2 linked regions of the Zymomonas mobilis subsp. pomaceae ATCC 29192 genome follow. The protein of the gene in region 1 interacts with the protein of each later gene in a pairwise test. Links are inferred from orthologs where the notes say so. Each region holds a gene or a part of one and is shown in the gene's direction. Other genes may lie near its edges.

What was found. The genes of interacting proteins can lie anywhere in the genome.
Region 2: the proteins of ZYMOP_RS08690 (region 1) and ZYMOP_RS00315 interact in binary tests that used the Escherichia coli proteins (3 or more experiments, as listed by UniProt). The link is inferred for Zymomonas mobilis subsp. pomaceae ATCC 29192 from one-to-one orthologs.

What each region holds. Positions count from the first base shown.
Region 1 is NC_015709.1:1,953,371-1,958,146, reverse strand. The notes cover bases 890-3,811. They hold ZYMOP_RS08690 (protein-disulfide reductase DsbD family protein), read left to right. Parts: upstream 890-1,227; coding sequence 1,228-3,396; downstream 3,397-3,811. Other genes in these bases: ZYMOP_RS08685 (hypothetical protein), read right to left, coding at 3,430-3,811; ggt (gamma-glutamyltransferase), read right to left, coding at 890-1,082. Also shown: more of ggt, read right to left, coding at 1-889; more of ZYMOP_RS08685, read right to left, coding at 3,812-4,332; ZYMOP_RS08680 (diacylglycerol/lipid kinase family protein), read right to left, coding at 4,444-4,776. UniProt on the Escherichia coli protein: Required to facilitate the formation of correct disulfide bonds in some periplasmic proteins and for the assembly of the periplasmic c-type cytochromes.
Region 2 is NC_015709.1:69,708-74,560, forward strand. What follows is about bases 566-3,564. They hold ZYMOP_RS00315 (redoxin family protein), read left to right. Parts: upstream 566-1,799; coding sequence 1,800-2,330; downstream 2,331-3,564. Other genes in these bases: ZYMOP_RS00310 (heme lyase CcmF/NrfE family subunit), read left to right, coding at 566-1,803; ZYMOP_RS00320 (cytochrome c-type biogenesis protein), read left to right, coding at 2,327-2,761; ZYMOP_RS00325 (tetratricopeptide repeat protein), read left to right, coding at 2,758-3,402; ZYMOP_RS00330 (DUF3617 domain-containing protein), read left to right, coding at 3,443-3,564. Outside these bases: more of ZYMOP_RS00310, read left to right, coding at 1-565; more of ZYMOP_RS00330, read left to right, coding at 3,565-3,928; ZYMOP_RS00335 (DUF3617 domain-containing protein), read left to right, coding at 4,043-4,534. UniProt on the Escherichia coli protein: Involved in disulfide bond formation. Catalyzes a late, reductive step in the assembly of periplasmic c-type cytochromes, probably the reduction of disulfide bonds of the apocytochrome c to allow covalent linkage with the heme.

The sequences.
Region 1 (4,776 bases):
ACAAAATCGGGATCGCCGACATAATAATCCCGATCTGCATAAGCAAGCCGGCTAGCCTCGGCAAATTCCAACCATGCGCGAGGGTCATTGGGGCCACGATCAGCAATATCCGTATGGGCTAATAACCCCAACGCTTCCTGTAAACCGACGCCACCAGAGGGCGCATTAGGCGTGCACACGACATAGACACGATAAGGACGACATAATGCAGGGCCGGATTGGGGGCGATAATTCGCCATGTCGGCCAACGTCATGCTGCTGCCCAAGGGATTTTGATGCAGTTTATAGACTATGGCCTGAGCGATAGATCCCGTCAAAAGCGCAGAAACGCCCTCTTCCGCAATAGCCGTCAAAGTATCGGCATATTCTGGATTTTTTAAGATGTCACCCGCTTGATAACGTGTTCCATCTTTTTTGGTAAAATAGCGGGTTGCATCTTCGGTTGCGGCCTGCGGCGTAGAACCATTAATCATGCCTGCCAAACGAGGAGAAACAACAAAGCCTTGGCTTGCGAGCTGAATCGCGGGCTTAAATAAGCGCGACCATGTCAGCCGCCCATGCTCTTTTTGCGCCATAGCTAACATCGCCATCGCACCGGGAACACCCGTTGAACGGCCAGACAGTACAGCGGTTTCAAAGGGTATCGGCTTTTTATCTTCTCCTAAAAACATATCAGGCGTCGCACCCATGGGGGCCGTTTCACGACCATTATAAGCCGTTACCTTGTGGGTTTTGGCATCATAATAGGTAATAAAAGCGCCGCCTGAGATACCAGAGCTTTGCGGTTCAACCAAACCTAATACAGTCTGTATCGCGACCGCTGCATCAACAGCATTGCCACCCAATTTCAGAATGGAAATGCCCGCTTTGACCGCTAAGGGATTGGCCGCGGCTACCATAGCATGAGAAGCAAAAGCTCTTTTGGGTAAAGCCGAGAAGGCGGAGGGGGCTGTTTTTAAAGAACGAGCCTTGGAGGGTTGTGTTATAGCCTGTGGCAGACGGGCCGATAGCGCACTGCCACAAAAAAAGGTGACCGAAGTAGATAAAGTCACCAAAAACCGATACAGTCCCGAAGAACGCATTTTTTATTCTTTCTGTATCTTGAAATCTATTTTGAAAAAAAAGCTTACAAGAAAGCGATACTAACAACCACCCCCCAATAAAACATTGTTATACGATAAACATTCTTTCTTGCTTTAGTTGTAAGAGTTTGTAATTTTTGGGGTTATGATCCAATCCTTATCGCCTGCGCGCCTATTCCGTATTTTGATGTTAGGCGTTTTAACACTTCTTTCCTTACCCTTTTACGCGGCATCGGCTCATTCTGTGACAGATCAGAGCCTACATATCGAACCCCGCTTGGTAGCCGAGACCTTGACGCCACGGAGTAATAGCGTTGTTACCTTGGCATTGGTAATGTCCCCTAAAAAAGGCTGGCATGGCTATTGGAAAAACGGTGGTGATGCCGGTCAGGAAACGCAGGCGATCTGGACGCTTCCCCAAGGCGTTTCTGCGGGTATTTTGCACTATCCTGTCCCTGAAAGGATGGTGACGGCAGGGTTAATGAGCTATATTTATGCTCGGGATTATGCCGAGTTGACGGATATTAAAATTCCGGCGGGTCTGAATAAAGGTACCCCTATCCCCCTCTCGGTCAAGTTGAATTGGCTATCTTGTACTGATACGGCTTGCGTTCCAGAAACGGCTACACTTACGACCTTATTGCATATTGGGGAGGGTGCCCTTTCTTTAGAAGAGCAGCATAAATTTGACTATTGGCGGAGTGCTCTTCCTAAAGTCTCGTCGGATCAAGCCTTATTCACACAAAAACAGGATCAGCTTGTTCTTAAATTACCTTATCCCGCATCAGAAAAGATCAATATCAGCGCCAAAGGGATATGGTTTTTTCCTTATCGAGAAGGTGTTCTTGATTACACGGGCAAGCAACAAATCACCCATAAAAATAATACGCTATTTATAACCTTACCTTTATATAGCCCAAGCACGCCCCCCAAGTCTTTAGAAGGTGTTTTGCGTCTTGCGCCCGATCAGGGGATAGAGATTAAAGCTAAAAGAGCTGATTTTTATGTCCCTGAGAAATCAGAAGTCATCCTAGCCGCCAATCCAACACAGATGGAACCTTCAAAAGCCTTTATTCAGGATTTACCGAAGGCAACGCCCTTATCAAATTCTGTTTTATGGTTCTCTTTAGGCGGCGCTATTTTGGGTGGACTTATTTTAAATATTATGCCCTGTGTCTTTCCGATTTTAAGTCTGAAAGCCCTTAGCCTTGCCCGCGCCCATTCTTCTGAAAAAGCGCATCGCCTGGAAGCCTTGGCCTATACCGCCGGTGTTATATTGGTTTGTTTAGGCTTGGGCGGCGGACTTCTGATATTGCGGGCGGGGGGACATGCGGTAGGATGGGCTTTCCAACTACAATATCCGCATGTCGTCTTGGCGCTTATGATTTTAACGGGGCTTATTGGCTTCAATCTTGCGGGTTTGTTTGAATTACCAAGCTTGAATGGTGGCAGGAATACCCAGCAAGATAGTTTGTCAGGCGCCTTTGTAACTGGTGCGCTCGCTGCTTTTGTTGCCACCCCTTGCACCGGCCCTTTTATGGCAGCAGCCATGGGTATAGCCTTAATGCTGCCTCCTATTGAGGCCTTAATAATTTTTGCAGGCCTTGGTTTGGGTATTGCCTTACCCTTTTTAGCGATCGGCTTTCTGCCTTCTGTCCGTCGCTTGCTGCCTCGTCCCGGCGCATGGATGTCTGTACTTCGCCATCTTCTTTCCATTCCGATGTTTATAACGGCGCTATGGTTAGGATGGATATTAGGCCATCAAATCGGATCAGATGGCCTTATCATTGCTTTATCGGCCTTCTTAATTGCGGTCTTAGGCTTGTGGTGGACAGGAAAACGCCAAAATCACGGCAAAAATTTTAGTTTCATACCTGCTATTATTGCTCTGGTTTTTACGACATTTGTCGCCAGCTTCGCCCCAGCTGATCCTCGGCAAGAGAGAATCCCAATAGCCCATCCTGACAATCGGGATTTACCTTTTAGCCAAAACACCTTGGACAAACTTCGTCAGGATAAAAAACCGGTTTTTGTTTATCTCTCAGCAGACTGGTGCTTAAGTTGTAAAGTGAATGAGAAGATGGCGATTGATCGCCCCGCCACCCGACAAGCCTTTCAAAATCGGGGCATTACGGTGTTGCAAGGCGATTGGACAAATGGCGATCCTGAAATCACCCATTTTTTAGGCGCGTTGAACCGTTCAGGTGTGCCGCTTTATCTTTATTATCCCTCGGAAGGGACTGTTCAGATTCTACCGCAAATATTGACCCCTGCCTTGTTACAAAATTTGGGAAAATCTGAAATAAAAGCTTAGAAAAGTGGTCGTAATGGAAAGAGTATTCTATCTTTAACGGACTGTACCTTTTACCAATAATTTCGGCAGCAAGGTTAACGCCCCGATTAAGGGAAAACGGCGTTGCCATGATTTAATGATTATTTTGGTACCGGCATGACGGTTAATTTTCCATGCCAGATAATCAAGACCACCGGAAAAGGTGAAGCTGGCCTTCATCAAACGTAAAATACTTAACCATTTTCCTAAGCGCCGTCTTTTGGCCCACAGGCGTAAAGCTTGCTTACGCGTCGGAAGATTGCGACTGATATGGGCAACAACGGCTTGCGTCATACGCCGATAATATTCAGGATTACTATCAACAATAAGATCCGCTCTTCCATTAGACTTTTCAACCCGTAATTCGGCCTGATAGGTCAGACGAAAGGCTTCCCGCCAACGCGCTAGAGGATCGGCATCACCCGAGAATAAAGGGGCGGCTGTTTCCAATAAGGTCGGTGCAGCACAGGCAACAAGGGCCGTTACCGTATTAGAGGCCGCAGCATCCGCACACCAAACCAAGCGCGTAGGTTGAGCAAAACGTGCCCAGACGGAAACGGATAACGTTTTTAAGGAGACTAGCTTCCGAAAATCAGCAACACTCAAAACAGCATATTTGGCCACTAAATTTTTATAGCGAAAGAGAAATACATTCGGGGGTAAACATTCATTGGCCCATATTAACCAGCGTTTTCTATAAGCCTGCTTATAATCATCAACAATCAGATAAAAATCCAGCATCAACCCGTCTAGGTTTGTTGCCCGTAATGCAGAGCCATAAAAGAGAATCCCTCTTGCCGAAGGATGTTGCTTGGCTATGGCCGCTGCCATTTGAGAAATCTCTTCGGCAACGGGCCTATTCAATTCTTCAGCAATGATGCTTTTTAAACCATGAATATCGGTATTTTTCCATTTCATCTGTGTCATTGCTTTCAAGCGTAGCATAGTCACCTAAGAGACCACTATATCGAAAGCAATAATCTGTAAAAAAAACAATAATAAAAACGGTAATGACTTAAGAAAACAGGATCACACGGCTAGTTTTACAAAAGAAATAGGTTCGGTATGGCGCAAGGTAATGGGATGCTCGTTATCTGCATGAAAAACCTCACCATCGAGAATAAGATTTGACCTCTCCCCTGCGATCAAAATTTCATCGCCTTGCTCCAGATGAACGCCTTTAATATTTCGTTTGCCTAAACGACCAGCGATACCGGCGGCCACAGCATGGATAAGATGAAATGGATTTTGATCTACCATCATGAGCTTCATCGACCCCATATCTTGGGGTGTTTGCTGAAAAACATGTGTGCCGACCAACAATCTTTCCAAGGTAGTTACGACCAAAAGCGAAAAATTACC
Region 2 (4,853 bases), 1.9 Mb from region 1 along the record:
ATGGCATTTTTGGTATTACTTTGGCTTTTCTTGCGGGTGGATTTATCGGTTACTTTAGTTGCTGAAAATGACCATATTGCAAAACCTTTTCTATATCGCTTGGCTGCCAGTTGGGGCAATCATGAAGGCTCTATGTTGCTATGGGTGACCATTCTTAGTCTTTGTGGTGCTTTACTCGCGTTATTAAGTAAATCGGTTGAACCGAAATTATTATCACTCGCTCTAGGGGCTCAAGGTAGTCTGGCTTTAGGCTTTTTTGCCTTTTTACTCTTTGTTTCCAATCCTTTTTCTCGACTAAACCCGCCGCCATTAGAAGGCTTGGGCCTTAATCCTTTATTGCAAGATCCGGGATTAGCTTTTCACCCGCCTACGCTTTATCTAGGATATGTTGGCCTATCCGTTGCCTTTTCTTTTGCCGTTGCTGCTCTGTTGCAGGGCAAGGCCGATCCTTCTTTTGCCAAAGCTATGCGCCCTTGGGTGATCGGGGCATGGGTATTTTTAACGATAGGAATCGCGGCGGGCAGCTATTGGGCTTATTACGAATTGGGCTGGGGCGGTTTTTGGTTCTGGGACCCTGTAGAAAATGCGGCACTAATGCCATGGCTGGCAGCGACTGCGTTATTTCATTCGATTTCAGTCCTTGCCAAAAGAGATGCCTTGCGCGTTTGGACGCTTGTTTTAGCCGTTACCGCCTTTTCCATGAGCATGATCGGCACTTTTCTTGTCCGTTCGGGTATTCTCGTCAGTGTCCACGCCTTTGCCGTCGATCCATGGCGCGGCAGCTTCATACTTGGATTACTGGGGCTTTATATCGGCGGTGCCTTAATGCTTTTTGCGCTTAGAATTGGCAAAATCCATCAAGGCAGCCAGTTTAATATGCCTAGTCGTGAAGCCGGATTGATTATCAATAATCTGTTATTGGGGGTAATATTGGCGGTAGTGCTGATCGGCACGCTTTATCCTTTATTTTCCGAAGCGCTTACCGGCGATAAACTGTCGGTCGGACCACCCTATTTTAATATGATAGTCAGTCCCTTGGCGTTAATTCTGTGTTTGGTCATGGCATTTGGGCCTTTTTTCCGCTGGCGTCAGGATCACTGGTCAAAAATACGTTGGCCTATGGTGATCGGTCTTTTGGCTTTTTGTCTGACAGAAGCTAGTCTTTGGGGGGCTGATATTTCTTTTGCAGCGTTAAGCTGGATAGCTTTTGGTATAGCCACCGCCACAGCTTTACTCAGTCTATGGCCTTTGTTTTTACAGAAAAAAAAGCTGTGGCACCTCCCACTCAGTCTATGGGGAATGGTTATGGCCCATCTGGGTATAGCCCTCACTTTGGGCGGGATCGCCTCAAATGATCTTTTTTCCAAGGAAGTCTTAACCGCTTTGGAACCGGGGCAGCAGGCAACGCTTGGCCCTTGGCAGCTTCACTTTAACAATGTTATGCCTGCATTGGGTTCCGACTGGAGTGCGATTGTTGCGGACATAACATTGGAACGAAAAGGACAATCCGTTACCTTAAATCCTGAACTTCGCCATTTTACTAACCCTGTAACGGATGTCAGTGAAACAGCCCTCAAGACAACCAGGGCAGGCCAGCTCTATCTTGTTTTGGGACAGCAAGGGGAGGATGGGCGCTGGCAAATACGCGGTTGGTGGAAACCCATGATAACCTTGATCTGGATCGGCGGATTTTTATCAGCGGCGGGAGGACTTTTGGTATTATTGGACAGGCTAATTAAAAAACTAAGGCAGTCTGTATTTTTTTCTCATCATGCTTATGAGAGAGAAAGGCCCAATTTATGAAGCCTTGGATAAAATGGTTGCCCTTTTTGGCCTTTGTCGCGTGCTTTTTACTCTTTCGCTTTTCGTTGATGCACCCCACAAATTCGACAGTACCCTCAAAACAAATTGGCCGCGCTTTACCCGATTTTCATTTAGAACCGGCCTTATCGGACATGGCCGGTCTGTCAACGACAGATTTTAAAGATGGCCATCCCCATTTTCTGAATATATTTGCCAGTTGGTGCCTCCCTTGTGCTGAAGAGGGCGCTTCTCTCATGGCGCTTCACGATGCAGGTATTCCGGTTATGGCGATTGCTGTTCGTGATCGCGCAGAAGATATTACCCGTTTTCTCAACCGGCACGGTAATCCCTATCAGGCTATCGGTCAGGATCAGGGCAGTCATGTTCAAATTGCCATTGGATCATCCGGTGTGCCTGAAAGCTTCCTTATAGATGGTCAAGGCATTATTCGCTATCAGCATATCGGCCCTATTACAGAACAGGATTTACCGCAACTGATGACGATCTGGAGACAGTTACCGTCATGAAACCTTATTCGTTTTTCAAAAATATAGCGGTTATCATAGGTATTTTAAGCCTGTTCGTAGGCGGCACCTCCTTTGTTATGGCCGATCAACCCCATGATCCTTATGCCGATCGGCCTCTTAAAGAGGCGGCACAGGAGGATAAGGCGCAAAATTTAATGACCTCTTTACGGTGCCTCGTCTGTCAGGGGCAATCTATTGCCGATTCTAATGCAGCGATGGCCGCTGATATGCGGGCTATTGTCAGACATGATATTGAACAAGGGCAATCTCCTGAAGCTATCCGGCAATGGTTCATTGATCGTTATGGTGACTGGGTCAGTTATAAACCGACATGGTCAAAACGAAATTGGCCTTTATGGCTATTTCCCCTTTTTGTACTACTAGGCGGTCTTCTTTTGTTACGGCGCTTATTCAGGAAAGAAAAACCATGAATGGCTGGATTATAGCAGCCCTGCTATCGGCACTTGTTTTTCTCTCCCTTTGGAAGATAGGCCGCTTACCTCTTATAGCTTTACAAGCGGTTGCCGCCGTTTTGTGTTTCGGTCTGGCTGGCTATGCTTGGCAAGGACAGCCTTTCTTAAAAGGCCATCCGGCAGAAAATATTCCGAAAAATAATCAGCAAAATGATCCGTTTATCCAGGATCGCTGGATGCTGTTTCCCCATTATGGCGAAGATTCACGCGCCTTGATTACTTCTGATGCCTTCATTAAACAGGGACAATATGCCTATGCTGTCGGGTGGTTAAAAAGCGAAATTCGCCGCCGCCCAAAAAGTGCTATGCTTTGGACAGCTTTAGGGGATGCCTTGGTTCAGGCTTCTGATGGACGGGTTGTCCCTGCGGCTAAATTATCCTTTGAACAGGCTGAAAAACTGGCCCCTAAGTCAGCGGCTGGCCCTGCTTATTTTTATGCCGTTGCCTTGCTAGGGGAAGGACATTTAGACCAAACCCTTGTTATCTGGCATCATTTACTAGACGAAGCCCCAGAAAAAGCCCTCTGGCGTCATAATATCGAAGAACGCATGGCTATTCTCGAAAGACTGAAAAACAGTCTATCCGATGAAAGTCATTGAACAATAAATTATTTACCCTTGTTTTTCTTAAGAGGATGCTATGAAAAAATATCTTATTTGTTGCTTGCCGCTTTTGATCGCGGCAGCCCCATCATCGGACAAGTTGAAAACAGGACAATGGGAAGAAGTTGTCCAGAATATGGTTGTTCATGTCGATGGCCAAACCCATCCCACGGGCAAGACCGAGCGTACTCTTCATTGTGTGAAGGAAGAAGATAGTGATCCTCGGGTCGTTTTCTCAAAAACCCAAGAACATTGCACAGTTTCTCAGCTTGACATCAAAAACGGCAATTTTACTGTAAAACAGGCCTGCTCTTCCGAGGCGCAAGTGCCTTTCCGTGAAATGACGGTTAAGGGGAGCTATACCCCTGAAAATTACAAAATGACCTATACTATAGTCAGTGGTACGCCAGACCGTCCGGCCATTATGACGGCTGATATTTCTGCTCATTATATAGGCGTCTGCCCAGCATCCACCGATGCATCCCATTCTTCTTCAGGCAGAGCACCCGCTAACCCGCAATAAAATTTATTCTTTTCTTTATGTTAAGCCTTCGGCTTTTATAAAAGAACCTGAATTTTAGGATAGCACTCGGCTGCCACATCAACAGTTCAACAGAATATGGTAAAGGAAAGATGCATGAAAAGACTTTGGCTTCTCTCATGGCCTCTGCTGCTAGCCGCAGCGCCTGCCGATTCTGATTATCTAGCGGCTGGTCAGTGGCAGTCCTCAATTGATATTGAAACTGTGACCTTGGATGGTAAGCTGCTGCCGGATAAAAAACCTGCAACATTACAGCCTGTCCGTTGTGTCAAAAATACCGAAAATAAACCCATGACCTTCTTTGCTTATTCTGATGATCCCGAATGTCAGATCATTTCTTTGGTCGCAGGGAAGGGGCATGTGGCTATGAAAGGTGTATGCAGTCGAAACGGTAAAAATTTGACGGGGATTGAAACAGACGGCAGCTATCATTTGCGTGATTATGATATGGCTTATATTCTGCACAATGATGAATCCGGCCATAATATGGAAATAAAAGGCCATATGACCGGCCATTATTTGGGGCTTTGCCCTGCGAGTGACAAAAACTCAGGCGAGATTACACTACCTAAAAAAACTATACCCTGACTAAGAAACTATACCTTAAAAAAAGCTACCGGCCTTTTTTAATCAAAAGGGCAATTTTTGATGAAGGTTATAATCTGAGGTCTTAAACCTACGGATTGCCTATAGGACGCTTTATCCAATAGTCCAATAGCATGCCTTTGATGCTCTGTCTTACGGTTACGGCGCGCCGCTTTTCGAGGCGACTATTCTTGATACAGGGTGTATTTTTCCTATTTTTCGGACAGTTTCAGACAGAAAAAAAGGCCAATGGAAAACCATAGGCCTTTTAATAAAGCATCTGTTTAAAAAAACAGACAAGCTATAGCCTAGGCTATAGCTT